2 linked regions of the Bdellovibrio bacteriovorus genome follow. The protein of the gene in region 1 interacts with the protein of each later gene in a pairwise test. Links are inferred from orthologs where the notes say so. Each region holds a gene or a part of one and is shown on either strand. Other genes may lie near its edges.

Region 1 (15,162 bases):
GCCCTTCACAAATTCTTGCTAGCATACTTCCTATATGAATAAGTTCGTCTATGTACTTTTCTTTCTGGGAGCTTCTTGTATGCATAAAAATATTCCACTGACGGCCCCTCAGCCGGTCAAAAAGGCTTTCACCCATTCTAAACACGGCGACAATCGCCAAGATGACTACTATTGGCTGCGTGAAAGAGAAAACCCTGACGTCATCAAATATCTGCAAAGCGAAAACGCTTACACCGAATCCGTCATGGCTCCGGCTAAAAAGATCGAAGAAAAAATCTTTGGGGAATTAAAATCTAGAGTCAAAGAAGACGAATCCTCTGCACCCGTTAAAGATGGAAACTACTATTATTCCGCCCGCTATGAGTTGGGACAACAATACCCCCTGCACGTCCGCCGTTTGGGTTCCGCCACCGGCCCTGAGGAAATTCTTTTAAATATTCCCGCACTAGCGCAAGGACACAGCTTTTACCAAAGCACCGGTCCGCGCATGAGCATGGACCAAAATAAAATGGCTTATTCGGTGGATACGGTCGGTCGCCGTTTTTTTACGATTTATTTTAAAGATTTGAAAACAAACACGATGCTGCCGGATAAAATCGAAAATGTTTCGGGCAACATGGCTTGGGCCAATGACAATGAAACGGTTTTTTATTCACAGCAGGATCCCAACACTTTACGCGTGCATAAGATCTTTCGTTACAGCTTAAAAACCCATAAAGCCGAATTGATCTATGAAGAAAAAGATGAAACGTTTTCTTGTTACGTTTATAAATCACTTTCTGACAAATTTATTTATATCGGCTCATTTAGCACCTTGTCGTCAGAGATTCGCTATATCGACGCGGATCGCCCCTTGAATGCAGCCACCTTATTTCAAAAAAGGGAAAAAGAAGTCAAATACATGGTCACAGACCATGTGGATCGCTTTTACATCACCACCAATAAAGATGCTAAGAACTTTAAGCTGATGACGGCCGAACTGACTAACACGGCCGCTTCCGCCTGGAAAGAACTCGTTCCGCATCGCAAAGATACTTACTTGATGGACGTGACTGTTTTTAAAAATTATCTAGTCCTTGAAGAAAGATTTAACGGCATCACACAATTGCAAATCATGGACCTTCAAGGGAAAAATCCGTATTTAATTCCTTTTGCGGATCAAAGCTATCTAGCTTCCGTCGGCGACAACCGTGAGTTTGATACGGACACTCTTCGTTATGATTATGAATCCATGCGCCTGCCTTCATCGGTTTATGATTTCAATATGAAGACTCACCAACAGGTCCTAGTAAAACGTGATGAAGTTCCTAATTACGACGAAAACCTTTACCGCACCGAGCGTGTTTTCTTAACAGTGCGTGACGGAACGAAAGTGCCTGTTTCTTTGATCATGAAAAAAGATCTAAAGCTTGATGGATCCGCCCCCATGCTGGTTTATGGATATGGGTCTTACGGCGCCAATATGGACCCTTGGTTTAACAGCGAGATCTTCAGTCTTGTTGATCGTGGATTTGTCTACGCCAAAGCCCATATCCGCGGTGGCTCTGAAATGGGCCGCGAATGGTATGATCAAGGGCGCACCGTAAATAAGAAAAATACTTTTTATGATTTCATCGACTGCACGATGGAGCTGGTAAATTTAAAATACGCCGATCCTCAACGCATCTATGCCATGGGCGGCAGTGCCGGCGGCCTTTTGATGGGAGCGGTGATGAATATGCGACCGGATCTTTATAAAGGCATGGTAGCGCAAGTGCCATTTGTCGATGTGATCACCACGATGCTTGACGATAGCATTCCACTGACGACCTCTGAATATGACGAGTGGGGCAATCCCAATGAAAAGACGGCTTATGATTACATCAAGTCCTATTCGCCTTACGACAACGTCAAAGATGCACGATATCCCAATGTGTTAGTGACCACCGGCCTGCATGATTCTCAAGTCCAATACTGGGAACCTGCGAAATGGGTGCCGCGCTTGCGCGAACACAATAAAGGGGACTCGGTCATTCTGTTAAAAACGGATCTTGAGGCCGGCCACGGTGGGGCTTCGGGTCGCTTTGATCAATTAAAAGAAACTGCGACCGAGTATGCGTTTATTCTGATGCTGGATCAACCGGCGGCTTTATAGCTACAAGCAACTGCGTGCTGGGGGCTTTGCCCCTGGCACATAGTCTTCCAAATCCACATCAAAATGCAACTGACCTTGTTGGCACTTAGTCACCAGAATATTTCTCACCTCTTGGGTGTTTTTGAAAATCCCTGCGAAGTCATTTTCAGAAAATAGCAGTTCTGCTTTGAAAAAATCTTTTGCGGCAGATGAGTTTAAGTCTTGAGCAAATCTCAACAGATGGCGATAGGTCGAATAACTCAGATGTCGAACTTTTTCTAAGGCTCCAACCTCTTTCATCATATTTGTTTTGATAACGCCGCAGTCATTGTCTTTAAGGATCATTTCCTTGAGCAACACCGCTTGTTTTCCTGCCATGATTTGGGATTCCGCCGGTGGAACAATGATTTTTCCGTTTTCAATTTTGGCATCAGATTTTTTACGACTGAAAGTGTTCGACCCTGGCTCAACAAAATACCAGAACAATTTAAAATGAATATTCCCGATGCGATCTTGCTGACTTAAAATGCGATCTAAAATAACCATATCGCTCACATCTTTCATCTGCAGCACGATCTGCGCAACCTTGGTAAAATCCGATGTCCCAACGCTTTGGGATACTGATTGAGCGTCTGTCAGTCTTAAAAACGGCTTTTGCTGCATGAACCTTTCATATCGTCGATCGTAACTGCCCGTTCCACTCACCTCGATGTATTGCTCCTCTTTTTTTATGTTATCAATCAAGGCGCCATACACTTGAGTTTGGGTACTGTCATAAAGCAGGGGATAATTCTGTGGGTTTTGATGGGTGCGGGCGAATTGCTCCCAAATGGTCTTAATTAAGTCTTTCGAGTCCCGCAGATGGTTCACCGCTTTATTTGCAAGATCCTCGTGAATACGGATATCCATCGTGCGAATAACATTCACCGGAACTTGGCCGCCCCCTCCGAGGGCGCGTGAGACATGGTAATAAGCTAAGATGGCTGGAGTATAAGAACATGAAATACTTTGCTTAAACTTGGCTTCATTGTTTAGGTCCATCGCTTTGTAGTTGCATTGAGAGGCATCAATCACCTCCTTGGGATATTGAGCCGTCGGTTCTAATAAAAGAATGGCCGGATTTGTCGATGTGTACTTAGGACAAATGCCGACGTTGCGATGAAAGTCATAACTGCATAACGTAGTTTCTTTGGCGGGATCCTCTTTTTTATACATGCCCCCGGGCCATTTTTTGGGGACGACGCAAACTTCTTGCACGCCTCGGGGTGAAGAATACGTGGTTTTAGAGTCGCCTTGCAGATCATTTAAGTTTAAAGCCAGACTTGAAAAAGAAACTAAAGACAGAAGGATGCTTGCTAAGATTTTTATTTTTTTCATCTCTTTGTTCTGCCGCACCCTTAAAGTACATGCATCTTACAAAGCAGAAATTAAAAACGCCGTTCGTGTTAGGAACGGCGTTTTTATTTTTCAACTCTAAAAATTGATTAAATCAGCTTTCTTAAAACATAGTGCAAAATACCGCCGTTTTTCATGTACTCAAGCTCAACTGCGGTATCAATGCGTGAACGCACTTTGACCTCTTCTTTTTGACCATTGGCGCGTGTAATCACTAAAGTCAAATCTTGCTGAGCTTTCATACTTGGATTGATACCGATGATATCAATTTTTTCGGTTCCATCAATTTTCAAAGTCTTGCGATCTGTGCCGGGATGGAATTGCAATGGCAATACGCCCATACCAATTAAGTTTGAACGATGGATACGTTCAAAGCTTTCAGCGATAACCGCCTTGATACCCAACAGACGGGTCCCTTTCGCCGCCCAGTCACGCGAAGATCCAGTCCCGTATTCTTTACCCGCAAAAACTACCAGTGGTGTTCCTGCCGCTTGGTATTTCATCGACGCATCGTAAATCGACATCGCTTCACCCGTCGGGATGTATTTGGTGTTGCCGCCTTCTGCACCACCCATCATTTCATTTTTAATACGGATGTTGGCAAAAGTTCCGCGCACCATCACATCATCATTACCACGACGAGCTCCGTAAGAGTTAAAGTCCACAGGTTGCACACCTTTACTCATCAAGAACTTGCCGGCTGGAGAATCTTTTTTAATATTACCCGCCGGAGAAATATGATCCGTTGTGATCGAGTCACCTAAAACCGCAAGGACACTGGCCCCTTTGATTTCACTGACCGATCCCGGCTGCATTTTCATGCCTTCGAAATACGGAGGATTTTTGATGTAAGTACTTTCATCCCAAGAATAAGTTTGTGATGAAGTCGTTTCAATTTTCTTCCAATCATCTGTTCCCGCAAACACGTTACCGTAACGAGAATCAAACATCTTCGTTTCTACGGTTTTATTGACTAAATCCGCGATCTCTTGATTGCTTGGCCAGATGTCTTTTAGATAAACCGGCTTGCCGGCAGAGTCTTCACCGATCGCATCTTTCGCAATATCAACATGCATATTGCCCGCTAAAGCATAAGCCACCACCAACATTGGCGATGCCAAGTAGTTAGCTTTGACATGCGGGTTGATACGACCTTCAAAGTTACGATTCCCAGAAAGAACCGCCGCCACTGTTAGGTTTCCTTTTTCAACCGCACCGGCAATCGGCGCTGGCAATGGACCTGAGTTCCCGATGCAAGTCGTGCACCCGTAACCAACCAGGTTAAAGCCCACTTGATCAAGGTATTTTTGCATTCCTGATTTTTCAAGATAATCGGTCACGACTTGAGATCCGGGAGCCAGTGACGTTTTCACCCAAGGTTTTACTTTCAAACCTTTCTCGATCGCTTTTTTTGCGACAAGCCCCGCCCCCAACATCACTGATGGGTTTGAAGTGTTCGTACAGCTGGTGATCGCGGCAATTACCACGTCCCCATTGCCGACTTGATAGTTTCCACCTTCAACGGCTTGGGCCGAAGAAGCGCGAGACGTTTTATCAGCGGCAACTTGAAATCCAGTTAAAAGTTGATTTTGGAAATCACTGGCAGCATTTGTCAGAACCACGCGATCTTGAGGACGTTTCGGTCCCGCCAATGATGGAACAACTGTCGACATATCCAAACTTAATGTGTCGTTAAAGAAATAATCTTTTTCATTTTCTTCTTTACGCCACATACCCGTGTTTTTCGCGTAAGCTTCAACCAACGCCACGGTTTCTGCAGGACGGCCCGAAAGGCGTAAGTACTTCATGGTTTCTTCATCAATCGGGAAGAAACCGCATGTAGCTCCGTATTCCGGCGCCATATTGGCGATCGTCGCACGATCCGCCAATGGCATTGTTGAAAGACCTGGTCCATAAAATTCGACAAACTTACCAACCACACCTTTTTTACGCAGCATTTGCGTGATGACTAAAACTAAGTCTGTCGCCGTGGACCCTTCGGGAAGTTTCCCTTCTAAACGGAAACCAACAACTTCAGGAATCAACATACTTAAAGGCTGTCCCAACATGACGGCTTCCGCTTCGATACCACCGACACCCCAACCTAGAACGGCCAAACCGTTCACCATCGTGGTGTGAGAATCTGTTCCCACAAGTGTGTCTGGATAAGCGTATTCAACGCCGCCATCTTTTTCATTCCAAACAGTTTTACCAAGATATTCTAAATTTACTTGATGGCAAATCCCTGTTCCCGGGGGAACCACTTTGAAGTTTTGGAAAGCTTTTTGACCCCACTTAAGGAAAACATAACGTTCATGGTTCCGTTCAAATTCCATTTTTACGTTTTCATCAAAAGATTTAGGGCTGGCAAAAGAATCCACCATCACCGAGTGGTCGATCACCAAATCCACCGGCACCAGTGGGTTGATCTTTTTGGGATCGCCACCTAATGATTTCATCGCGTCTCTCATCGCGGCTAAATCGACAACCGCCGGCACGCCGGTAAAGTCTTGCATCAAAACGCGGGCCGGGAAAAAAGAGATCTCGCGCATCATGGCTTTAGGATCCAGACTTAAAAGTGCGTCGATATCTTCTTTGCTGACATGCAGGCCGTCTTCATGACGAAGCAAATTCTCAAGCAAAACTTTTAACGAGATAGGAAGTCTTTTTAAGTTTGGGTGATTGATTTTAGATGAATTGAAGATGGTATAAGACTTCCCACCAACATTCAGAACTTCTTTGGATTTAAAACTGTCTTTTGACTGGATATGCATAGAAGGCTCCTTGCCCCCTTAATTCCACTCCCCATGGAGGATTTTATCAAGCCAAAAAGCCCCGATCTGGGTCTTTACATCCGTGACCTTACCTTCACGAACAAATTTCATAAGTTCGTCCGGGGACACCTCAACAACCTCTAAAAACTCCCCGTGATCTAGCTGCTGAGGCGCGGCCGTTAAATCCCGCGCTAGAAAAAGGTCGATATGTTCATTGGAATAGCCGATCACCGGGTGGATCGTGGTCAAGAACTTCCAATCCTTGGCTTCATAACCAGTTTCTTCACGCAACTCTCTTCGTGCGGTGAGCAAAGTTTCTTCGCCGCGATCACGCTTCCCTGCTGGAAATTCCAAAAAAACTTGTTTCACGGCATGACGATATTGATGAACCATGACCACTTTTTCGTTACTGAGAAGAGGAATCATCATCGCAGCGCCCGGATGCAAGATATACTCACGGACATATGTTTTTCCGTCAGGAGCTTGAACTTGATCTTGTTCGACTTTCAAATAACGGCCGCGAAAGACTTGCTTAGAGGACAGAACTTTTTCTAAGAGATGTTTCATATTTTCAGCCTCTCACAGCCCGTGAATTTTGTAAGCCAATACTCTGCTAGACAAAAGACAGATTGGCCCTTCGTCCAAGAGTGCCCACACCTCTTCCTAAACAGTTGCGGCTTCAGGGTGAATCTTTGAACCTATTAAAAGCCATTTAAAAATAGTCAAGATCAGGAGGATCCGACATGAAAACTTTTGGTAAAGTAGGCCTATTTATTGCGGCTGCCATTTTTGCATCTGTTCTTTTCACCCAAGATGCTTTTGCCCAACGTGGAAGAGTCAGCAGCCGTCCGAGCCTTGAAGGTGACATGTCACTGACTTTAGGAATTTCTACGGTATCGGCCGCTCAAGACGATATCAATGGCGCAGCTAAAGACACCGGTGCAAACGTTAAGGACATGAGCAGTGCCTGGGAATTTGTGGGCAACTGGGGATATCGCATCAGTGGATCCATGTATTCTTTCATTCTGCGACCCTCCTATTTTATGCAATCTGCGGATGGTGGCGGATACAAATACGAACTTTCTGGTTACACGATCTTCCCCATGATGCGTATTTACGCCTTGGAAAATTATTTTATCAAATTCTTTTTCCAAACAGGCGTTGGCTACGGTCAATTAAACGGTTCCATCACAGCCCCTTCGCAAACTTTAGATTTTAAAGGCGGTGCTTTTGGAGCGATGGGCGGCATCGGTGTTGATTTTTGTTTCACCGACGCTCACTGCTTAACGGTTGAGGGAAACCTTCGTTACCTCCCTATCGAGCGCAACCTGACTACGGGTGGCAGTTGCACCAATGGTTCGATCCCCGGCATCAGCCAATGTGGCGGTGGCAGCGAAGTTGAGCGTAATGGTTCGGACTTAAAAACCACCATGTCAGGTCTTCAAGGTCTGATCGGTTACACGATGAATTTCTAGTTTCAAATTTCAAATTTTGAAATAAAAGGAGCCGGAATGGCTCCTTTTTCATTTAAAGAAATGTATATTTCACTTTTCGACGTCCATCCTCTTGGGGAATAAGCACCTGATTGCTCACACCCACAATCAATGGATCCACGTTGTACCTGGTGTATTTTTTTACAAGTTTCAAAGCATCCTCGCCTGAACTTTCGGACATTTGAATGATCACCAAGTGCCCCGTGGCCGCCGCCTCATAAGCCGCGCCAAAAACTTGTTCTTCATTGCCAAAATAAGAAGACAGCCCCAAACAAATAACATCAGGATCTGATCCATGGATTTGGTGAAAGACGTTCGCAAAATCTTCGGGCTTCCTGGATTTAACTTCAATTTGATTAACACCCTCAATGACCATCTCCACAGATTCTTCGATCGTAAAAATCACTCGGCCCTCAGATCGAAGCTCGTTTAACAACGAATGCACTGTGGTCGTTTTCCCTGATCCTGGGGCTCCGGTGACAATAATAATTCCGTGGGCCTTCTGGGTCCAGCTTTTGAATCTCTTCAAAGCCTCTTTATCTCCCCCACTGATCTTTTCCAAAGACAGAACATCTTTTTCCGGCTGCCAGATTCTTAAGGTCAAACGAGGCCCGGTGACCGTCTCAATTTTTTGATAACGAATCTGCAGAGACTCGCCTTGCTCACGATTAAGGTGAAAGCGACGAGAGTCTTCTTGCCCTATCGGAGAAGAAAAAGAAACTAAGCTTGAATCAAGCTCGTGAAAAAAGTCTTCTTGGATGGAACTAAGCTTATCCAAGCCCTCGTTATTACGATAAGAGATTTCGTACTTTCCCTTAGTGGGATAAATATGCACCAAGCGTGCTCCATGATCAAAAGCATCCCAGATGATTTGTTCGGCCAAAGTGTGAGTATCCAATTGCATTGATGTCTCCTTTTTATTTTTCTTTCGAGACTGCAAAATCTCTGAAAGCTGAAGAAAATCCCTTTGCACATTGATCCGAGAGGCCTTCCCCGAAACATGGATCTCTAATTCCTCCCTTAAGAAACGCCATTGTCTGCCCAGCTTATGACCCGGAATTTTCCCCGCCTGCAACCACTTATATAGAGTGCTAGGGGTGGTCTTCAGAAAAGCGACAGCTTCGTCAAAATCAAGGTATTCATTATTATCCATAGATAGCAATATATATCTTTTATTATCCATTGTAAACCATTATTATCCATAAATACGAGGCCAAACTTTCCCAAAGGATTTCGAACAGATAACTATTCGAATTGGGCATATTAAGTTTTGAAACCCTCATTTTTGAATTCCGCCGAGCTCAGATATAAGAGCCGCATGAAAACACTTATCGCCTTTTTAGCCATTTTTGCCACTGCCCCATCAAACGCTGCCATCGAAGGCATCAGCATCCCTAATGCCCACGTCGTCACTTCGACAGATCAGTCAGCGGTGCTTCGCGGACGGGCTCCGAAAAATACGGCCGAAATGAACGAGCTCATTAATGCGGGCGTGACTGAGTTTTTGATTTTTAAAAATGACACCAAAGGCGAAGTCGCCAAAGAACAAGCCCAGTTATTAAAACTCGGAATTCAACCTCAGAACATCACCCATATTCCCTTTTTATGGAAAGACATCAAAGATTTTAAAGCGGCTTGTGCAATGACCATCCAAGCCTTGCAAGTGATTGAAAATGCCACTCAAGCGGGTCGTAATATTTATTTTCATTGCACCGTGGGCGAAGATCGCACGGGATACCTTGCCGGTCTTTGGGGAATTTGGACTTCTATTTATGACTCAGAAACTCACGCTTTAAATGAGGAAATGTGTCCTCGAGGTTACGAAGCTGGAAATCCGGGAAAACCTTACCAGAACGTGGTTTCAAAAATTCGCGAAACACTCACACCGACATACTTAAAAATGGCAAATATCCTAGCCAGCGCGAAAGCTCGCGGCGAAGCTTTAGACATTTCGATGTGCGATCAAGAACCAAAAGTAAAAGTGGTTCCGTCGGTTCATTACTGCTCTTCTGGCAAGTAGGAACCGGACCTCGGACGACCTCAACGGCCGATATAGTTTTAAGAATAGATAAGCAAGAGATGAAGTTTGCAAAATAAAAAAGCGGTCCCAAGACCGCTTTTTTATGGATGAAAAGTCCCCTTCCGAACAAGGAGACTTTTATGAATATACCCCAGCAAGGTACTATTCGGTTTTCCAAAGATTTTCTTAAACTGGTTATTTTAGCCATCCTGCTATTTTTAACCTGAAGCGGGCCATTCATATCTTAGAATGATACGTCACGAGCGATGGGCGCGCCGTGCTTAAAACACGGGAAGAACCTAGGGATAGGGGCGGTTTTTGGGACCACCTAATTATTCAGGTAAATAGACCCAGTCGCCGATGCCGTCTTTCAGACGGAAGACTTTCACCTTGGGCTCAAACCATGAGCCCAAGTTAATTGAGCGTACAGACGTGTTACCGTCAACGGCCACTTGATGATCATCAAACACATGCATATGGCCTGAGATAATTATATCAAATGGTTTTTCCGGATAAACTTTGACGGCATGATCACGAATCATCTGCACAAGCTGATCGGTATTACGATTGGCGTAATCGGAAGTGCGCGCACGGCTTTTCTTGCTGGCTCTATTGCCGATATAATCCCAAAATTGACCCGGCAAGATATTGCCTAAGGGCTTAATACGCGGATTGCGGATGATGCTGCGATATTTCAGATATTTTTCATCTTGCAGATTAATCAGATCTCCGTGCTCAACCCGCACGCGCACGCCATCGATCAAGTAATGCTGGGCTTCGACAAAGACCTCAACACCCAGTTTTTTTTGAAAGTAACCTTCGACATGCACGTCGTGATTGCCTTCGATGTAAGTGATTTTAGCACCGGCCTTTTTTAGATCCTTTAATGCTTCCATTAAAGGCCAAAACTTTTTGGCAAAATAAGTGTGCGGACCCACCCACAAATCAAAGATATCACCCACCAAAAATAAATGAACTTGCTGCGGATTTGCATTAAGCAAAGAACGCAAAAAGCGCAACAGGATTTTCCCATTGCGCTCTTCAGCGGTTTTCAAGTGGATGTCAGATAAAAACCAGGCTTCCACTATTCTTTATTCAGATCGAATCCTTGTTTCTTGCGAATGAACGCAGGAACTTCCAAGTTTTGATTCGAAAAAGGAGAACTTAAAACTTCGCGAGCCATGCGACGAGCTTCATCAAGTGATTGCTGTTCGTGGTCCACGTTCATTGAAAGTTGCTCTGGAGTGTTGTGACGATCTTTCAAGCTTTGGCTTTCCTTAAAAGCGCGTGCTTTTGCCAGCAACAAATCGCGTGGAGACACATTTGTCTCCATTTGCGGTGCAATCGGCGTTGCCATTTCAGGAGCCGGTTGCGGAGCAACTGGAGCTTGGTGAGAAGCCGGCATTTGCGGCATTACATTTTGCGCTGCTTGCTGAGCCATTTGCGGAGTCACTGCTGGAACTGGTGGAGTTACCACAGTTTCAGTGATGTGCTGTTCTGGCGACTGAGTTTGCGTGAAAGTCATTACTTGAGTTTGCACCGTCGCAATTGGCGGCAATTCCGTCGGCATTTGCTGCGCTGGTTGCTGCGGTTGTGCTTGCTGAGGCATTTGCGGCATTACCGGCATTTGTGGAAACTGAGGCATCTGCGGCATTGTTGGCATCTGAGGCATCACCGGCATCTGAAATTGCGGCATTTGTGGCATTGGCGGCAATGTATTCATTTGACCGCCGAATTGCGCTGCTTGCTGATTCAAGAAGTTTTGCATTTGGTTTACTTGAGTCATATCGTTCACAAGCTTCACTTCATGAGAATCAAATCCCGTCGCAATCACTGTCACACGAACGACGTCACCCATATTGTCATCGATAACTGCACCGAAGATGATTTCAGCTTCTTCGTGAGCGGCTTCCGTGATCAATGTCGTTGCTTCGTTCACTTCGTAAAGTGAAAGATCAGATCCGCCCGTGATGTTCACGATGATACCTGTAGCGCCATCGATTTTAACATTTTCCAAAAGTGGAGAGGAGATCGCTGCCGTCGCTGCTTCAACGGCACGGTTTTCACCGCGAGCTGCACCTGTTCCCATGATCGCAATGCCTTTAGCTGACATAACCGTGCGGATATCGGCGAAGTCCAAGTTGATCAAGCCTCTAATGTTGATCAAATCAGAAATACCTTTCACCGCTTGCAGAAGAACTTCGTCCGCTTTTTTGAAAGTTTCCAAAAGGGGCGTTTTCTCTGCAGCGATTGAAAGCAATTTTTGATTTGGGATTACGATCAAGGTATCAACGTTTTCTTTGAGTTCTTGCAAACCGCCATCAGCATGTTTGCTACGTTTTTTACCTTCGAATAAGAATGGCTTAGTCACCACCCCGATCGTCAAAGCCCCTAGTTCGCGAGCAATTTTCGCGACGATGGGCGCGCCACCAGTTCCTGTTCCGCCACCCATCCCAGCAGTGACGAAAACCATGTCAGAACCTTCCAATTTTTCTACGATTTCATTGTAAGACTCAATAGCTGCTCTGCGACCCACATCTGGATTCGCACCAGCGCCCAAACCTTTAGTAAGGTCGATACCCAGTTGGATTTTGTTAGGAGCTTTGTTGGCATTCAAAGCTTGGATGTCTGTGTTGGCTACGATGAACTCAACACCGGACATATTGGATTCGATCATCGTGGTCACCGCGTTGCTTCCACCGCCGCCGACACCAACAACTTTGATATTCGCTCCGATATTGATATTTTCCTCTAACTCAAACATTTTGCCTCCCCCAGTTAACTATTTGGCTGTCCTCGAAAACAGCACCCGCCAGTAAAAAAAATTAAAAACTAAAAAATCTGTCCAAAAAAATCTTTGATCTTTTTCGTGAATCCATCAAAAGATTCACTGATGTTCACTTCATGCTGATGCCCCAGACCCAAATCTTTGCGCTGGCTTAAAGCATATAACATCAGACCAACAACTGCTGAGAACTCTCCAGACTTCACAACATCTGTTAATCCACCGATTTCACGAGGCGAACCACGACGAACCGGAATATCAAAAATAAACTCACCCATCTCAACCAAACCATCTAATTGACTTGCTCCACCCGTCAGGACAATTCCTGATCCAAGTAAAGGCATCAATCCGCTCATGCGCAGATCGTTGGCAATTAAATTTAAAACTTCTTCCGCACGCGCTTCAATCACGTCGGCTAAATCTTTGCGAGGAATCACGCGGGACTTACGCCCACCAACGCCTTCCACTTCAATGGTCTCAGTCTCATTGACCATCGAGGCCATCGCGCATCCATATTTCTTTTTCAAATCTTCTGCCGCAAATTGTGGAGTACGCAACCCCACCGCCACATCGTGTGTGAAATGCTGTCCACCCACCGGGATTGTTGAAGAATGCGCAACACTGCCGTTAACAAAGTACAACGCATTACAAGCGCCGCCGCCCATGTCGACAACACAGACACCCAGATTTTTTTCGTCATTAGAAATCACGGCCGTGGCTGAAGCCAATTGACTTAGCACCAAGCCCGCAATTTTTAATCCGGCTTTTTCAACGCATTTAACAGAATTATTGATAGCACTTTGGCTGCCTGTCACGATGTGCACATTCGCTTCTAAGCGGATGCCCGACATGCCGATAGGATCCGTGATGCCGTCTTGGCCGTCGACCTTAAATTCGCGAGGCAGTACGTGTAAGACCGTGCGATCAGCAGGGACGGCAACAGCTTTGGCCGCATCAATCACACGCTCGATTTCACTGGCGGTGACTTCACGATTTTTGATAGCCACCATTCCTTTAGAATCAAAAGAAGTGATGTGAGTTCCGGCAACACCAACCCAGACTTCTGAGACTGAATAACCGGACATTAATTCCGCTTCTTCTTTTGCTTTTTTTATGGATTCGGTGGTGGCTTCGATATTAATGACAACGCCTTGGCGAATACCTGTATTCGGAGCGGTGCCGACGCCGGCGATTTCAATTTTTCCTTCGGTAGTGACTGTGCCAATGACAAAAGAGACCTTGGTTGAACCAATATCCAAGCCAGCCAATACCGGTGCTTTCGGTTTTGATGTACTCATCCTTAAGTCCTCACGGATGCCTAAAGCTTATGTTGCAATCAGCCTCAAAATCATTTTAAGGCCTTATGGAGAATTTTAGACGGAGTTAGACTCAACCTAAGACTATCCAGACTTAAGCTTAGGGATCCTTACGCAACCTGACAAGGACTTTCTTAGACAGATTCGCATCTATGACGCGCGCGTCAAACTGGCGAGTTTCGAGATAATCAACCACTTGGCTGACCCGTTTGGCCTTCAAAGCCATTTGATCTTCACCCATTTTCACTCGAATGCCAGTTTTTATCATCGTCATCCAAAAACCTTCTTTAGCATCGTAGCGAATTTCCGAAATTGTTTTTTTACTGAACGAACCTTCATTCGGAATTTGTTCGATCACTTCCACGGCTTTTTTTCGCAGCTCTGTTTTTTTCAGAAACGTTTCCCCTTCAAGCAACGCCACATCGGGCGCTTGCTTGGCTTTCACGGGCTCTAAAAAATCACCACTACTGATGATTGGCAAAAGATCTCCACCTTTCGCCATAAAAAGAAGTTTAACTTCGTGAGGACGTACGCGTACCGACAGAGTTGTAGGCCAGCTCCGCTTGATATTCAGTCCGTCCACCCAATCTAGGGATGAAACCTCTTTAGATATGTTTTTTAATTTTACCGTCCACAATGAAAGACCACGATATTTCGACAATAATTTTTCAAGTTCGTCGACATGCGGTTTTAAAAATTGTTCTTGGCCTGCGGGAGGATTTTCTAAAACCACTTCTATATGAGCGACGTTAAAAAAACCATTTTGATTTAAATAATAAAGAGTTCCTGCCAGCGCGGAAGGTAAAACGACGAATCCAAATACCAGCTGTAAAACGATCTTTTTCACTGTGGGCAACTCCGCGGCAGATGCGACATCAAAGATGTCGCAAACTCAGAATAGCAATAAGCCCCACAACAATGAAACCGCGCTGACAAAACAAGACCTAAGTCAGAATGTCAGCGCTCAAAACTATCGACTTCCAAACAATTCATTTCTTTCGGCTTCAGTAAGCTGCTGACCATTGACATAAAAAGCCTCAGGCTCGTTATCAACTCTCGAGTATCCAATCCAAATTGCACCGCCCGGAGTTGACATCTTTGAGATGTTAGAGCTTTCCGACTTGCTGGTCTCCACGCCATTTTCGTCAACTAATCTTTCAGATCTTGAATAGTTTTGGCTGGTACTTTTGATCACGGTGCCGTTAGCCATCACGCTTTCGGAAGTTGAAGACCCGGCATTTGCATATCTAGAAACCTGTCTATACT
Region 2 (15,228 bases), 920 kb from region 1 along the record:
TTCTCATGTAGAGAGGATCAATCGTCGTCGTGTTGTCCGGACCAGAGGCAACAGACTGAGGAGCAAAAGACGCAGGAGCTCTGTTTCTATCGTTGAAGGAAGACTCGTAATACGGCGCTTTATCAGTTTCATTCGACGTGAACGTCGCACATGCCGTGAGTGTTACGAGAAAGGGAAGGAATATTGCGGCCCTAGTGTATGGAAACATTAGATCTCCTTGGTCACTAGGCTGATCGGCAAATTTTGAGACTTTCATGAGGCACCAGGACCTCATCACGACCTAAATCGGTGCTTAATTGTGTGTCATACTGAGAAGGACTCCTATGTCGTCCCCTGCATAGCTTGGTTGACCAGCGATGACCGCCTCTTCATTGTCCAAATCCGCTGTTTCCGCCTTTTGATTGGGTCCTGTAGACCAAACAAGAATTCGTACATTGCCCGATTTATCTGCCGACAAAATGCGATAACGGAAGGGAGCTCCCCAGGGGTCCGTTCCCATGGTTCCTGTGCTGCGCAAGTCGGCGGGAAAGGCGCTGTCAGACGAAGAGATAGAGGCTGGAACGCGGGATTTCTTGTCATCAGGCAGTGAAGACTTGGACGCTTCGCGGTAAATTTGTACAACTTGGTAGCCAACGATCTCTGCTTTCTGCAGTGCGACTTCGACCCGAGAATCCTGAAATTGGCGGTTCCAGGGTGTGGCCACAATGGCCAAAGAAAGACCCACCAGCCCCATTATTAGGAGCATTCCTGAAGACCTAACCTCTTGAATTTGTTCATTTTTCATTAAATTTTTCCCGCGCCTTCGCCGTCTCTCCTAGACCTTTCGGCGGGCTTTGAAAAAAACTTTAGACAAAGGTCTGTGAATTCTTTTACCGAGCGGTTTTTGAGACGAAACAGTATCTAAGAATTTCTTTTCTTTTGGTCTGAGGACCCCTTGACAAGGGGTGGCGGGGGGGATAGGTTGCGCCCATCTAAGGGGACGGTGAATCAAAACACACACTATCTTCTTAAGATTTTGGGGAAATTTCAAATTGGGAGGCACTTTTGATCAACCAAAACGAAACAATGACATCTAAGCCAAATTCTAAAGTTAAAATCATCAAGCGCTATCAGAACCGCAAACTTTACGACACACAACAAAGCTGCTATGTGACTTTAGATGATATCGCTAAAATGATCCGCACTAACGAAGAAGTGATGGTCATCGACAATAAATCTAAAAACGACATCACTGCGGCTACTTTGACGCAAATCATCTTCGAAGCTGAAAAGAAAGCATCTCAATACGCTCCTCTTTTCACCCTTCGCGAAATCATCCAAAACGGCAACGGCAGCATCTCGGGCTACCTTGCTAAACTTGGTGCTTTCCCTCAGGATTACATGACTAAACAACAAGTAAACACAGTTGTTGAAAATGCTTCTGCGGACAGCTCTAAACAAAACCTTGAAAACCGTGTTGCTTCTGCTGCTACTCGTTACAGCACAGACACTACTGCTAAAGTAGCTGCTGAAAAAGCAACTGTACTTCCAGGTCTTCAACAAGACGACGAAACTCCAAACCTTCCTGGTATTGCTCTTAACTTGAACAACTAGTTCTTGGTTTAAAAGTTTGTCTTAAAAAGGCTCGGTTCACCCCGGGCCTTTTTTATTTTGTGCTTTTTATTTTACAGAGCGCCAAACGGCGAATTTCTTTTGACCAGCTTTGATTTCGATTTCGCGGTCTGCCAGATTTTCGCCCGTGGCGCTCAGTCCATGAGTTAAACCTTCCAGACGGAATTTATATTTTCCCGGCGGGAGCTGAATGCGGATGGTTTGAATTGTTTGCGGTAAGAAAGACCACTGCCGAACATCGGCGCGATCGGCGATATTCATCGCGACCCATGCTAACGCACCTAAGGCCTCATTTTTTTGTCGAACTTGATCCGATAAAACAGCTTTTGTCGCCAGACCCGCAACCCGCTTGGCTAATAAAATGCCTTGGTCGTCCCTTAACGTGGCAATAGCGGCTTCCTGCACATCGTACACTTTTTGACTGACTAAAACTTTATTGGAATCAGAAATCACTAAGCGCGCTTTTTGAGTTTCACTGAAGACCGGCCGGAGTACCGGAAAGCGATATTCGTTATTGGATGCCTGTTTGCGCGGTCCCCATCCTTGTTGAAAAAGAATAACCAGCTCTCCTTTGCGGCGGTCATACCAAGAGTCCTCTTCTTGAACTTCTGGAAACTTCTTTTTCCAATCTTTGTAGGTATCCATTCGTCGCGCTAATTTTGCCGAACGAATGAGGTCTTCGCCAAGAGTCGAAATTGAAGGATCGATTTTATAGGTTTCCGCATAGGCGATGTAAGCATCGTCATAACTACGATTGGCTTCCCAAATCATGGCGGATAAGTATTTACTGAAAGAGTTTAACTCGAAATTTTGTTTTTCATCCGCACGGTATTTCAAGTACTTTTCATTGATACGGCGAGCTTCAACCAAAGCATCATCCAGTTGGCCGATCTCTAAAAAATTCATCGCAAGATATGCGTTGATAAAGATCTTTTCAAAAGTGTCGCCTTTGTACTGAACCATTTCTTCGTTCAAAGCGAGTGACCCCGCGATACGCGAAATGGATTGATAGTCCACCTGATCAGCAAGTCTATCTGCTTTTAAAAAGGCTTTATTACTTTCTTTGATATCGCCCGCGATCTGCAGGGCTGTCGCATAGTCTAATAAATAAACTAACTGATCGCCGTCTTCTTTTTCTGCCAGGGGCTTTAACTCTTTAACGGCTTTATCCGGATTCCCTGTTTCAATGGCGGTGCGAGCCGTTTCGACCTTGCTCTGATAGGTCGCACAACCCAAAAGACCGCTCACAAAAAAAAGACCCACGACCAGCGTGAGTCTTTGCAGATTAAAAATCATGAATTACAGACCGATAGATTTCTTTTTGAACGTCTTACGGATTTGCTTTTGGTTCGTCCATTGAATCATGCTGGTTTTAAGGTTCGTCAGATTCAAAGTCAGTTTATAGTACACTGACTTATCTTTGCCGACTTCTTGCACGATAGAATCAAGACGACCGTTGATGATGAAATCCGCACCAATTTGACCGCCGGGACCTTTTTTAGAAGCGTCTTCTACCATGCCAGAGTTTTGATAGTTGTATTCGTCAGAGATATCTTGGCGAGCCTCTTTATCGATGAATGCCACTCGGCCAGATTGCATAAGCTCTACACGAACCATGTCCATAATACTTTGAGTATCGATATGCTCGCTGGTTTTATTTTGAAGATTTGTAACCATCACCACCGGCATTTTTTTAGACTGTGTAATGATCGGAGAATTCATTAAGCTTGCTACCAAATCCTGAACAGCTTTTTGCATATCAGTTTCGGACCATTGGTCATTCATCAAATTTTCGCGGTTAACGTCATCATATTGACCTTTCACGAACGCTTTTGGACCGCAGCTTACGGTCGCAATGAAAGACAATGAAAGCAAAGCCAATGTTAAATTCTTTTTCATAAAACCTTCCCTCTACAATTCGAATTGGGTTTGACCTTCAAAGGATATGTCCTGGACTCCGGACACGCAAGTCCCAAACCGACCCCCAGAAACACATTGTTAGACAGAGGACGGTGGCGCTTTTTTGCAACTGTCGTCCATCTATGGAAATGTCCACAAGTTTGCAGGCCTACGAGTGTCTAAATGCGCAATACAACCCCGATTCCGAAGAGGTCTGGATCTTAGCGTTAAACTCACAGATGCGTTTAATTCGAAAAGAAATGTTGTTTCGCGGCACAGTGGATCACTGTCTGCTTCATCCCCGAGATATTTTTCGTTTCTTAGTACGTAACAATGCCAGTTCATTTATTATGGCACACAATCATCCCAGCGATGATTGCCTTCCCTCAGAGCAAGATTTAGCAATGACGCGTAAGATTTATCGACTTTCCCAAGTCATCCAAATTCCCATGAATGATCATATTATCCTAAGCTCGGACGCTTATTTCAGCATGGCTGATCATGGGTATTTTTTAAAATGGCGAAAAAAGAAATCCGGAAATTGGATTTACTGACTGCCCCTAATGGAACCTGCTCCTTCAAAGACTTGGAAATCCGCCGAAGGATTGCGAATAGGAGTGACCGAAATCACTCGACTTAGGTCTTCACTCAACTTTACTTTGTACCCACCGCGGCGCGCGTTCTCAACGAATTGACGAGCGTACTCTTCACGATAAGCTTGCGATTGCTGGCGAGCTAACTCTTCATTGAAGATTTCTTTTTGCACAACATCGTGCGGAGAAATAATTTCTTCTTGTCGGGGACCACGACCCAAATCCTTAGCCACATCGGCCGCGCGAGTATCTGATGACAGATCTAAACGATCATCATTGGTATATGCTTTTTGGGGCCGTGTCGCGCTGAGGGGGTTATTTAAAATCTTGGCGTTTTCTAAAGCCATGCGCTGCTTTTCAAGCTCCATGCGCTCATTGGTCAACATCAGGTGGCGATTGACGGATTGTTCAAACTTTTTAGTTTTAGCCACTGCCGCCGTACCGCTTGGTTTTCTCTTAGAGTCTCCGCCTAAATACGCAAAAATCAACCCGCCCGCCGCCAAAAATAGGAGCAAGGCTAAGAGCATTGATTTTTCTTTTTGCGATTTATCGTTCGCCATAACTTTCGTATCGGGAAGTTCAATGGTTTCCTTTATATGAGAGACCTTTTCTTCTCATTTTGAGAAAAACTCTGAACCCCCTGTTATTATTCAGAGGGTGTCCAGCGGAATACGCTCTCCTGTCGAAACTTTAGTCAGTGATCAAATCGCCTTTGCAACTCTAACCGAGTCTTAACCCTGGCACGTCCCGTGAAGTAAAAATTCGGTGAAAGATTAACCTTTCTTTAAACTCACAAGGACCGAAAATGAAAATCTCTAAGAAAACCGCTCTAGCACTTTTATCAACTTTAGCCGTAAGTACATCAGCTCTGGCGGCAACAACGGGAACTCTTTTACTTCAAGGTGAAGTACAACAAGTTCTTGATTTAGTTGTTACTGCGCAGCCCGCTGCTACCACGCTAAATATCACGGCCGGTCAAGCTTCCACCAAAGTGGCTACGGCAACAGAAACTTCAAACATCCTTACGGGTTATAAAATTAAAATTTCCTCGACGACAAACGGCGAGCTTCGCCACACCGTACAACCGGCAAATCACAAAACTACTTACAAAGTGAGCTATGATGGTGGCGCGGAAGTAACTCCGACGGTAGCGGGCGTTGAAGTTAAAAATGTAAATGCTTTATCCGGTTTAACGACAGACACTTCTGATATCAACGTATCAGTGGTCGCTCTTTCAAATGCTCCCGCAGGTATTTATCAAGATACTTTGACGGTAACTATCGAAGCTAACTAGTTTTTATTAAAAAATTCCTTAAAAGCCCACTCGAAAAAGTGGGCTTTTTTATTCAGCAGAGGTCACAGTCAACGTGATCGTATCGGCATACTGTCCGCCTCTTTTTCCCGTCACGTTTCCAATAGTCACCCCGATCGGAATTCTTTTCCCGTTGGCGGGACTTTGCCCTAACTCCCTAATAATTTGAACCGGATTTGAAGAGGTTCCACTCAAACTAACTGTACTACCGTTGAACGTCGCCGAATAATCTATGTATTCATTCTGAGTTGAATGCTTTAATCTTCCATTATTTTGTGAGGACGCTTTTAGGATATATCCACCGTTGTATTTTATCACCGCATCGGCAGATCTTGTCGCACCCGTCGTTAAAACACCAAAATTCAAAGTCTCTGTCGTATCGGAAACATTAAAGGCCCCACCCGTAGGTACCAATGAAATATCCACCCGGCTTCCCGATCTGTAACGAAAACGCACTGAATTTGAAGAGATAAAAACATAGGAACTAAACGGACTGCCACGATATAAAGTCACCGTAAAGTTGTCCTCATAGTCACCGCGAGGCAACCATGGATTGGACATATCCAGGATAGCCCAATAATTCACGTTCACTTGGCGATCGTTGCTTCCCGCCGTCAATGTTCCTGAAAGGATGTCGTTGGAACTTGAAATATCACCGACACGTTTAATGATTTGCGTGCCCGCCGCATTCTTGGCCAATTGAAATGGCCAAACATTTCCGCCAGATCTTAAGCCGCGACTAGAAAACGAAGTGCCTTGGCCATAATCAAAAGTGATAAAAAAATCACACGCTCCGGGATTGGTATTTGCTTTCACCACCAACGTGGGATTTACCGTTTGGCTTGATACTAAGTCGAACGCAGTCTGATTCACTTGCAACTGCATGTTCGTACACACGGCTTGCGCCCACGCCGTTCCCGAGATTAAGACGCTCATGAGGACGATAAAATATTTTATCATCGCGCTTCCTCCAACGTGATTTCTCCCAGATTCAGAATATTTTTTGGATGATCGGCCACCTCAAATTCCAGAGTCTTCCAAGATCCCTGTCCGGTCATCATTTTATAGGAACCTGGCTCTAAACCGTCAATTAGGAATCCGCCATCCTTATTGGTGAAGAATGTGTTATCCACCAACTCGCCCTTCGCATTCACGATATCTCCCGCAAGGTAAGCCACTGGCTGATGATCTTTATCCACTAAACGACCCCGGACCATGATTCGACGTTGCAGATTCAGATCGATAGCGATACCACTGCGATAGGTGGGTTGAACCGGATAAAACTCTTGATCCAAAAGATAACCGATTGGCAGGCTGGTTGAGTCAACATTGATAAAGTATTTATAATAGCCCGACATGTCTCGAACCACCGTCGTGCGACGAGGACCCAGTTGCGCTTCACCTTTTTCATCTAACGGATTGATAAGCAGTTCTTGTCCCGCAGGAAGTCGATCTGCGCTGACGATGACGAAGCTGTCCGCGATCGGTTGACTTAATGATACGTGAGAACCTGCCCACACCAAAGCTGTATTCAGGCCCAGCCCGGTATTATGGATCGTCGTGCTATTTTGCTGAGAAGTAAAATGATCTAGACGCAGACTGAAGGGCTGAGCTAAGTATTCCGCCGTTAAGTTGCCAGAGGTTGTCGAATCCGAATTTTGAAATGCCGCTAAGACATTAAAATCATCGTAACGATATTTAGCATTGCGGTTCAGATTTATGTTGGTGTTGCGATTTAAGCTATCGTAATAAGCACTTGCACTGTAACGTCCTTGAGATTCTAACCAGTTAAAGGAGACAAGGCCGCGATCCTGATCTTGCCCCGGCAATGCGGGGTTTGAGCGCTGATAACCAAACTCGATGCGAGCTTGTCTTGTTAAGGGCACAATGAGGTTTGCGCGATAGTTATCTTGTTCCGCATTTCCGACGTAAATAATTCTTCCTGCACCAACCCCAAATACCCAGCCGTCATTATGGCGTAAGCTTATTTGTGTGTCATAGCGTTGTACGTAGTTATTTGTAATAAGATCAGAGACGCTGACGGCTTGGAATGCCTCATCACGATTTTCTGCTTCCAAAGAAAATAGCAGCGGAAGATCCACGCCGTACATGCGATCTAAACTGCGATAGCGAAATCTTTGCGCAAAGCCTTGGGTCTTATTTCCCTGCCCGGCAAAACCGGCATCCAAAGACAGATATCCCCAATTAACTATTCCGGACACTTCCCCGCCGGCCATCGTTTTTGAAAGATAATTCTGAAAATTTAGACCCACCGTTGCTTGATCAGAAACTCCCCAACGATGATACGCCGACAAGAAAGAGGCCTTGTCATTATAAGCACGATCTGCACCGGACTCCGTCCACGGAAGGCCTACGGAATATGAAAACTCTTGGATGCCTTTACCTAACAGTGTGTTTTCAAAAAGAACGGAAAAATCATAGGTCTCTTCTTGCCCTAGGTCATCGCGGATACGCACTTTAACGGAGTTTTGACCAGTCGCCAATGGAAAGTCACGGATGTTAAAGATTCCTGGCGCCATTCTAAGCTGGCTGTATAAAAAACCATTCACGTAAATTTCTAAAAGAGATGATCTTTTAATGACGATCTCGGTATTGCTTAAAGGTCTTAACGTTTTATAAGGCTGAATTGAAAATTCTCGCACAACCGACAGACCCGCGACATTAGGTGCTTGTTGAAAGCCCCTGGCCCCTAAGGTTAAATCTCCTAGCGTATAACGAATCATTTTATCTTCATTATCAAAACGCAAGCGCGTGTCCTGCCGGCGCCATGGGTACTGATCACCTTCGGTGAAGTCGGCCATGGATTCTAAAACATAGCCGTGGATGTTTTCGACAAAGTCCAAATGTCCATTGAGGGGCAGCTTTTCCGTCTCAACTTCCCCATAGCGGTATGATTGCTGGGTACGTAAATTTAAATACCCACTGTGCCCTGAGGGACGAAGAAATTTTTGGTCATCGATTTCAATATAGTTTAAATCTAAATCTGATTTCTTACGGTGCTTAATCGGAATCGCCAAGGTAATATCCAAGCGGCTTTCATCAAAATGCGTGGAAATACCGACAGATTCTAAATCAACTAAACTAATAACGCCTTGAGGTGATGTCTTTTGTTTCAAAAGACTGATCGTAGAATCTGGGACGTAAGATTTTAAAGCTTCTAATAAAGGTTTTGCTTCAATGGAAAACTGACGTCTTTCGTCGCGAGGAAAAATCCAAACTTCGACAATGGCCTTTTTATCTAAAATGACGGGCGCCACGAAATACGGCTTAGCAAGTGCGGGCCTCACTGATTGCCCATGAGCACTTAAGATTGTTAAGAATGAAAATAGAAAAATCAAAAATCTCAATCGCCGGTCTCCAATAAAGAAATTTCGGCGCGAAGGTTCGCTCCGGAAACATCTTTAGGGACCGCTACAATCAGAGTCTTTTGAGACTTAGGCAAAAGATTTACATTCTCAAATTCTTTAACCGTCGCCATTTCTAGTAACAGTTTATCACCGCTATAAAAAGATAAGCTCTTTGCCTTTAAAACTTTGTGGGCTGTGCCTTCATTGGCTAAAAGCAAAGATACCTTCTTAGCATCAATACGCTTTACCTCTTTAACTCTCACTTGGGCTTTAGCTCCCTCTGGCACGACGTAAGCCGAAGCCACGTACTGTAAAAGAAAGTTCAAATTTACATTTTGATTTTGCGGAGCTGAATTTTTTTCTTTGAACTTTACCGGAAGTTGCGAAGCCACAATACGATAAGCTTGTTCGTCAGGTCCTTTAAGATCCGCTGACCAAGTCACACGCACATTTCTTTTTTCTCCCGGCAACAGCACGACTTGCTCTGGGTAAACCACGAAGTCATCCGTTTTAGTGCGAACTTCTTCACCTTTTGCATCCGCGCTGCGCGCAAAAACTTCGATTTGTACCGGGACTTTTTCCGATCCTTGGTTTTCTAAAAGCAAAACTTGCGTGGCTTTGTTTCCATGGGGGGCAAACTGCACAACCATAGGGCTTAAACGAAAAGCATGAGCAAACGCGGGAATAAGAACCGCACTAAGAGCGGCGAAGACGACTTTGTTATACATGTAATAAGATTAGATGACTCTGCAGCGAGAAAGAATGGCGAAAACTGTGGGTCTAAATATCTGGTCTAAGGAGCGGTGACTTGAATAACCGAGGCTATAGCGCGCTTTTGAACGCTGGTTTTTAAGCCTGCAGATGATTTATGAATGATCTGATTATTTTGAACAACGACTTCTGCCGCAAGCGGCACGACACCCGACAAAACCAGCCCTGAATCCTTAGCAAGACTTGAACTGCCAGCGAAAATCATAATTAAAACGATCAGCATTCTCATACGGATCTTTTCGGGAGGCCTAGACGAAAGCTTTAGGACGTAAGTGTGGGATTTTTCTCTTGCAGAGGAGGGAAAACAGGAATTACAACGATAAATTCAGTACCTACGCCCTCTTCAGAGCGTACCTGAATTTCGCCCCCATGGTTTTGGATGATTCCGTAAGAGATGCTTAAGCCCAATCCCGTACCCTGTCCGACGCCTTTGGTTGTAAAGAAAGGATCGAAGATTTTTTCAATGGTCGATGTCGACATTCCCTTACCACTGTCTTGAATTGAGATTTGCACCCATCCCCGACGATCTTTCGAGCCTTTAAAATCCTTTAAGGCCGTCGTGGAGATCCAGATGTGCCCACTTCCTTCAATCGCTTGAACCGCATTAGAAAGAATATTCATAAACACCTGGTTGATCTGGCTGGCATAACAGTGGATCAGTGGCGTAGGTTCATATTGACGATGAATTTCAAGGCGGTTTTTGATTTCGCCATGAAGAAGATCTAACGTTGTATCTAAACTTTGATGAACATCAATTTCTTGCAGCTTGGCTTCTTCAAGACGCGAAAAGTTTCTTAAGCCTAAAACGATATCACGCGTACGACGTGCGCCATCTTGGCAAGAGGCTACAAGTTTTGGCAAATCCTTTACGATATAATCAAATTCGAAATCTTCTTTTACGTCGTGCAGCTTAGCGGGTTCGTTTTCGGCAACTTCAGCAATTTTTATCAGCTTTTCGGAGTAATCTTTAAGATGAGTCATGTTGCTGTAAATAAATCCAATCGGATTATTGAGCTCATGGGCCACCCCCGCAACCAGCTGACCTAAACTGACCATCTTCGCGGAGTGAACAAGCTTAGTTTGCGTGTCTTTTAACTCTTTATTTGTCGCCTCGAGTTCGGTTATTTTTTTACGCAGATCACCCCGAGCTTGTGAAATCTTCTTACTCATTTCATTAAACGACTCTGTCAGCAAACCAATTTCCGTATCATTTTTTACTGGAATAGTGACAGCCTGTTCTTGGGATTCAAAGGACTGTAAAGCATCCACCAGATCATACAATGGTTTCAAAACCCAGTTTGAAGTAATCAAGATAGTCACAATCAAAAGAATGATGACAGCACCGACGACAGTCATAAAAGCGAAGTTGACGTTTTTTAAAACAGCTTTTGCTTCAACTTTCGAGGCTCCTAAAGCCACATAAAATTTTGTGATGCCCCAGTTCAAGGGATATGTCAGAAACCCATAAGGATTATTTCGCACTGTCAAATCAAAGAAAGGATCCGCACCCGGGCGCAAATAAGATCGGAAAAAATCTTTTTTATAAAGGTAAAAATCCTGATGGCTAGCCACGGCCACTTGTCCACCGTCACCCAAAAAGATCAACTCTGATTTCAGACGATTTTTTAGTCGTTGTACGAAAACTCTATCAAGAGCCATCGTCTGTTCTAAATAACCTACGGTGCGACCACCAGAACCGTTCACTCTTGAAATGATGATTAAACTGACTTTTTGATTTTCATTGGTTTCAGCTAAAGAAAGCTCTTTTTTATCTTTCACATCCGCCATGTATTTCGCGGAAAGAAAGACCGCATCTTGAACCGGCATAAAGCTGCGCACATTGTCTTTATCATCTTTAAAGACCGAGGAAAGCATGCGTCCTTCGCGATCAAAGAACGTCAGACTCGAAACATTGTCATTGCGGATCCATTGGGTGGACAGGCCCCGAATCGTGGAGCCGTCCCCCACTGTCATATGGTAGATCAAACTGGGATCGCGAATATAACGATCACGCTTTTGTTGCATATTGGCTTTTAAATCAGATAAAACGACTTCGATTTCTCGCGCATTACCACTGAGCCTTTGCGAAAGCTCATGATCGATGGCCTTTTCGTATTTCACCATCGAATAGGCCGTCACGAATGCTAGCGGGATAATCGAAAAAAGACCGAACCAGACGATCAAGATCGTTCGCAAAGATCTTTTGGGTCTGCGCCTTAAAGTTTTCACTTCTTTTCGTCCACCGTGATAATCAAACGGATAATTCCATCTGGCATGACACGTGGATGTTTTTCCTTAGAAATTTTAGGCGTTCCGTAAGTCGACATGAACGTAAGAAGGTCTTGGTATTTCGCTTCTGGAATTGTGAAGTGATAATACATAGACGTCGGAGTTTTTTTCCACCCAAGCTCTACCGAACCGGCTTTACGTCCGCCAAGTTCAACCATTTTTTCAGTGATCTTAGGACCGTTAGAATCAATATTCGTGATTTCAACTTCGCCACGATACAAGAAACCACCCGATGCCGTTGCCGAGGTTGCAGTTTCTGTCGCCGTAACAGCTGCCACCGTTGCTGTCGGCTTAGGGGTCGCAGAAGCTGCAACACTTGGAGATTTTTGTGGTGTTGGTGATGCTGATGGAGACGGAGTTTGCACCGCCGCCACAGTTTCGCTTGGTTTCACCACTGGTGTAGATGATTTAACTTCTTCATCCACGAATTCAGGCTTATCTGGAACAGGCGCCGAGGTCTCCGTTTTCGTCGCTTCGGCTAAGATAACCTCTTTTGATCCGATATCTGTGAGCTGCATGATTTTTTGCCAAGGCATAATCGTAAGCACAACCACGATAGCAAAAACCACTACCAACGCTTCAAGTCCCCACTTCACACCTTGAGGCCATTTATCGAAATTCGATTTTTGCATCAAAACGGTCAGATAATTTGAAGGCGTTCCAATCAGATCGATGATTGGACGAGAAACCACTGTTTCAGATAATTTTTCTGCATACTGTTGGCCGTTTTGAATTTTGCTTAGATCCAGTTGCGCATCACGGGAAAACTTGACGTGATCTTCAACGGCAAGACGACGTTCTTTATCTAAGCTTCCGGACAAATAGTCATACAGGAGCTCATGCCCAATAAAGGGAGACATCTCCCTTTTATTTTTCTTTGAAAGAGGAATCTTATCGTCCTGCTGAGCCATGCTTAAATTTGCCCACACCTTGTGTCATGCTTCCAAGTTTGCGAAGCGCACGACCCAATCGATAGCGAATGGTTCCTTGCGTGATTCCCAATCCTTCGGAAATATCATCATCTTCAATCTTTAAAATTTTTGACCAGATCACCGTGAGCAGCTCGTCTTCAGAAGCAGACTTCTGAAACTCGCGCCAAGGTCCTAAATCGACGCCATCAGGAATCAACCAGCCAGATTCAATTGTTGTATTAGGACGTCCCCGTGCTACACGCGCTTTGAACTTATCCCAAACGGCTTTCGTGGCCGCGACAAGGGCCACGGGATTTTTTAATTCTGGATTTCTTTGTTTACGAGCACGACCTAAGGCTAGGGCCTGCGATGCGGCTTCTACCGCCTTTTGATCATCCAATAAGGCGAAATAGAAAAACAGCGCGATAGACTTTACGTCATTTTCGGTCATAGATCCTTGTATGTTAATCTACTGTAAGCTGTCTGAGAAGGTCCAGCTGGTCGAGAACTTTGCCGGAACCCATGACAACACAGCTTAATGGATCTTCGGCGATAGAAACTGGCAGTCCAGTTCTTTCACGAAGAAGTACATCTAGGTTCGCAAGCAAAGCTCCGCCACCTGTTAGTACGATTCCGTTATCTACGATATCAGATGCAAGTTCTGGTGGAGTTTTTTCTAATGCCGTACGAACCGCATCCACAACTTCTGATAATGGATCCATCAAAGCATCGTTCACTTGCGATGAAGTGATCTCGATAGTTTTCGGCGCACCGGCAACGAGGTCGCGACCTTTGATCTCCATTGATTTTTCTTCTTCAAATGGATACGCATTACCGATTTGGATTTTGATAAGCTCCGCCGTTCTTTCACCGATCAAAAGATTGAACTGACGACGTACGTAGTTGATGATCGCCTCATCAAATTTATCGCCCGCAACTTTGATTGATTTACAGTAAACGATACCACCCAAAGAAATAACCGCGACACCAGTAGTACCACCACCCATATCGACAACCATGTTGCCTGATGGTTCGGTGATCGGCAAACCCGCGCCAATAGCAGCTGCCATTGGTTCTTCGATCAAGTACACTTCACGCGCACCCGCCGATTGAGCCGCTTCTTTGACTGCGCGCTTTTCAACTTGAGTGATTCCGTAAGGAACACAGATGATGATTCTTGGGCGGATGAAAGATTTTTTCTCGCCCAAAGATTTTCCGATGAAGTACTTAAGCATTGACTGAGTCACTTCAAAGTCCGCGATCACGCCGTCTTTGATGGGACGAATTGCTACGATACTTCCAGGAGTTCTTCCCAACATGTCTTTGGCTTCTTTACCCACTGCCAAAACGCGATTTTGCATACCACGATAATTTTTTTGAACGGCAACCACCGAAGGTTCATCAAGAATAATTCCGCGTCCCTTCACATACACAAGGGTGTTCGCGGTGCCTAGATCGATGGCGATGTCGTTAGAAAAATAGTCTTGAACTTTGTCAAAAAAACTCATGCTGAGATCCCACTTACAAAAATTTTCAATTAGATCAATTACGATAAGTCTAGGAGCGATAAAAACCAGAGTCAATGCAGATATTTAGGTGTAGATTTCGACGGAAATTATGCATTCCGTCATCCGCCTCGACCTTTTCGGGAGATTTGCAAAAATCACTGTCCCCGTTTTTTAAAGATCTTGGTTGGAGAAGTGCTTCTTCCACTCGACTTCATCGCCCATATAGTGCGTCAACTGACGCACCTCTTGTTTTAAGCGCTCGTCACTCCAACCTAACTTTTCTTGGAATACCTGCCCAACTTCGTCAATAAATTGCACGCCGTGATTGCGATCACCCAAAAATAAAGGCACTCGACGCGAATAGAAATCTGCCATGTGCATGCACATTGTCGAATCAATCGCTTGTGCGGCCTCAAGCTGCCAGTACGTATATTGCGAAGGATATTTGTTTAAAATTTCTGCGGCCTCTTGACCATAACGCTCAGTCAAAAGCTTCAATTCACCCACCGGACGTCTCGTGTCGCTAGCCCAAGCTGAAGCTAAGCCTTGAGCTTGGTGATAAATTTCAGGTCCTGTGTACTGATTTAAGGGCTTTAAGGTGTCAGACTTACCAAACTTAAGACGTTCTTCGAAGGTGAAGGACTCTAAAGCATGATCCACGGTTTGCTTACACATCAAACGATACGTCGTATATTTTCCGCCCGCCACAAACGTAATTCCACGCTCATCATTGATGATCGTGTGTTCCCGACTGGTTTTTCCCTCAGTCGAAGAGCCGTCATTTACCAGCGGCCGAACACCCGCGTAACTCGCAATGATATCTTGGTGTTTTATTTCAGCACCCGGAAAATAATGATCCGTGATCGACAGCAAATATTTAACGTCATCAGGTGTGCAGCTGACATTTTCTGGAGACTCTTTAAAATCCGTATCAGTAGTTCCCACGATGATCATGTCATGTCTTGG

What was found.
Region 2: the proteins of ftsA (region 1) and AZI86_RS07620 interact in binary tests that used the Escherichia coli proteins (3 or more experiments, as listed by UniProt). The link is inferred for Bdellovibrio bacteriovorus from one-to-one orthologs.

What each region holds. Positions count from the first base shown.
Region 1 is NZ_LUKE01000001.1:630,676-645,837, forward strand. Bases 11,754-14,675 are described here. They hold ftsA (cell division protein FtsA), read right to left. Parts: upstream 13,879-14,675; coding sequence 12,628-13,878; downstream 11,754-12,627. Other genes in these bases: ftsZ (cell division protein FtsZ), read right to left, coding at 11,754-12,559; AZI86_RS03030 (cell division protein FtsQ/DivIB), read right to left, coding at 13,997-14,675. Outside these bases: AZI86_RS02980 (S9 family peptidase), read left to right, coding at 35-2,134; AZI86_RS02985 (hypothetical protein), read right to left, coding at 2,135-3,490; aconitate hydratase AcnA, read right to left, coding at 3,598-6,282; AZI86_RS02995 (NUDIX domain-containing protein), read right to left, coding at 6,301-6,849; AZI86_RS03000 (hypothetical protein), read left to right, coding at 7,026-7,757; AZI86_RS03005 (ATPase, T2SS/T4P/T4SS family), read right to left, coding at 7,810-8,928; AZI86_RS03010 (hypothetical protein), read left to right, coding at 9,094-9,795; AZI86_RS03015 (UDP-2,3-diacylglucosamine diphosphatase), read right to left, coding at 10,128-10,880; more of ftsZ, read right to left, coding at 10,880-11,753; more of AZI86_RS03030, read right to left, coding at 14,676-14,743; AZI86_RS03035 (hypothetical protein), read right to left, coding at 14,867-15,162. UniProt on the Escherichia coli protein: Essential cell division protein that assists in the assembly of the Z ring. May serve as the principal membrane anchor for the Z ring.
Region 2 is NZ_LUKE01000001.1:1,563,688-1,578,915, reverse strand. The notes cover bases 12,241-15,228. They hold AZI86_RS07620 (rod shape-determining protein), read right to left. Parts: upstream 14,263-15,228; coding sequence 13,219-14,262; downstream 12,241-13,218. Other genes in these bases: AZI86_RS07615 (glycerol-3-phosphate dehydrogenase/oxidase), read right to left, coding at 14,434-15,228; AZI86_RS07625 (hypothetical protein), read right to left, coding at 12,735-13,205; AZI86_RS07630 (hypothetical protein), read right to left, coding at 12,241-12,754. Outside these bases: AZI86_RS07695 (tetratricopeptide repeat protein), read right to left, coding at 1-208; AZI86_RS07690 (type II secretion system protein), read right to left, coding at 293-784; AZI86_RS07685 (polyhydroxyalkanoate synthesis regulator DNA-binding domain-containing protein), read left to right, coding at 1,045-1,593; AZI86_RS07680 (COG3014 family protein), read right to left, coding at 1,660-2,907; penicillin-binding protein activator LpoB, read right to left, coding at 2,911-3,510; AZI86_RS07670 (JAB domain-containing protein), read left to right, coding at 3,654-4,064; AZI86_RS07665 (hypothetical protein), read right to left, coding at 4,058-4,663; AZI86_RS07660 (hypothetical protein), read left to right, coding at 4,909-5,397; AZI86_RS07655 (spore coat protein U domain-containing protein), read right to left, coding at 5,446-6,375; AZI86_RS07650 (fimbria/pilus outer membrane usher protein), read right to left, coding at 6,372-8,783; AZI86_RS07645 (fimbrial biogenesis chaperone), read right to left, coding at 8,780-9,511; AZI86_RS07640 (hypothetical protein), read right to left, coding at 9,577-9,783; AZI86_RS07635 (HAMP domain-containing sensor histidine kinase), read right to left, coding at 9,816-11,783; more of AZI86_RS07630, read right to left, coding at 11,780-12,240. UniProt on the Escherichia coli protein: Forms membrane-associated dynamic filaments that are essential for cell shape determination. Acts by regulating cell wall synthesis and cell elongation, and thus cell shape.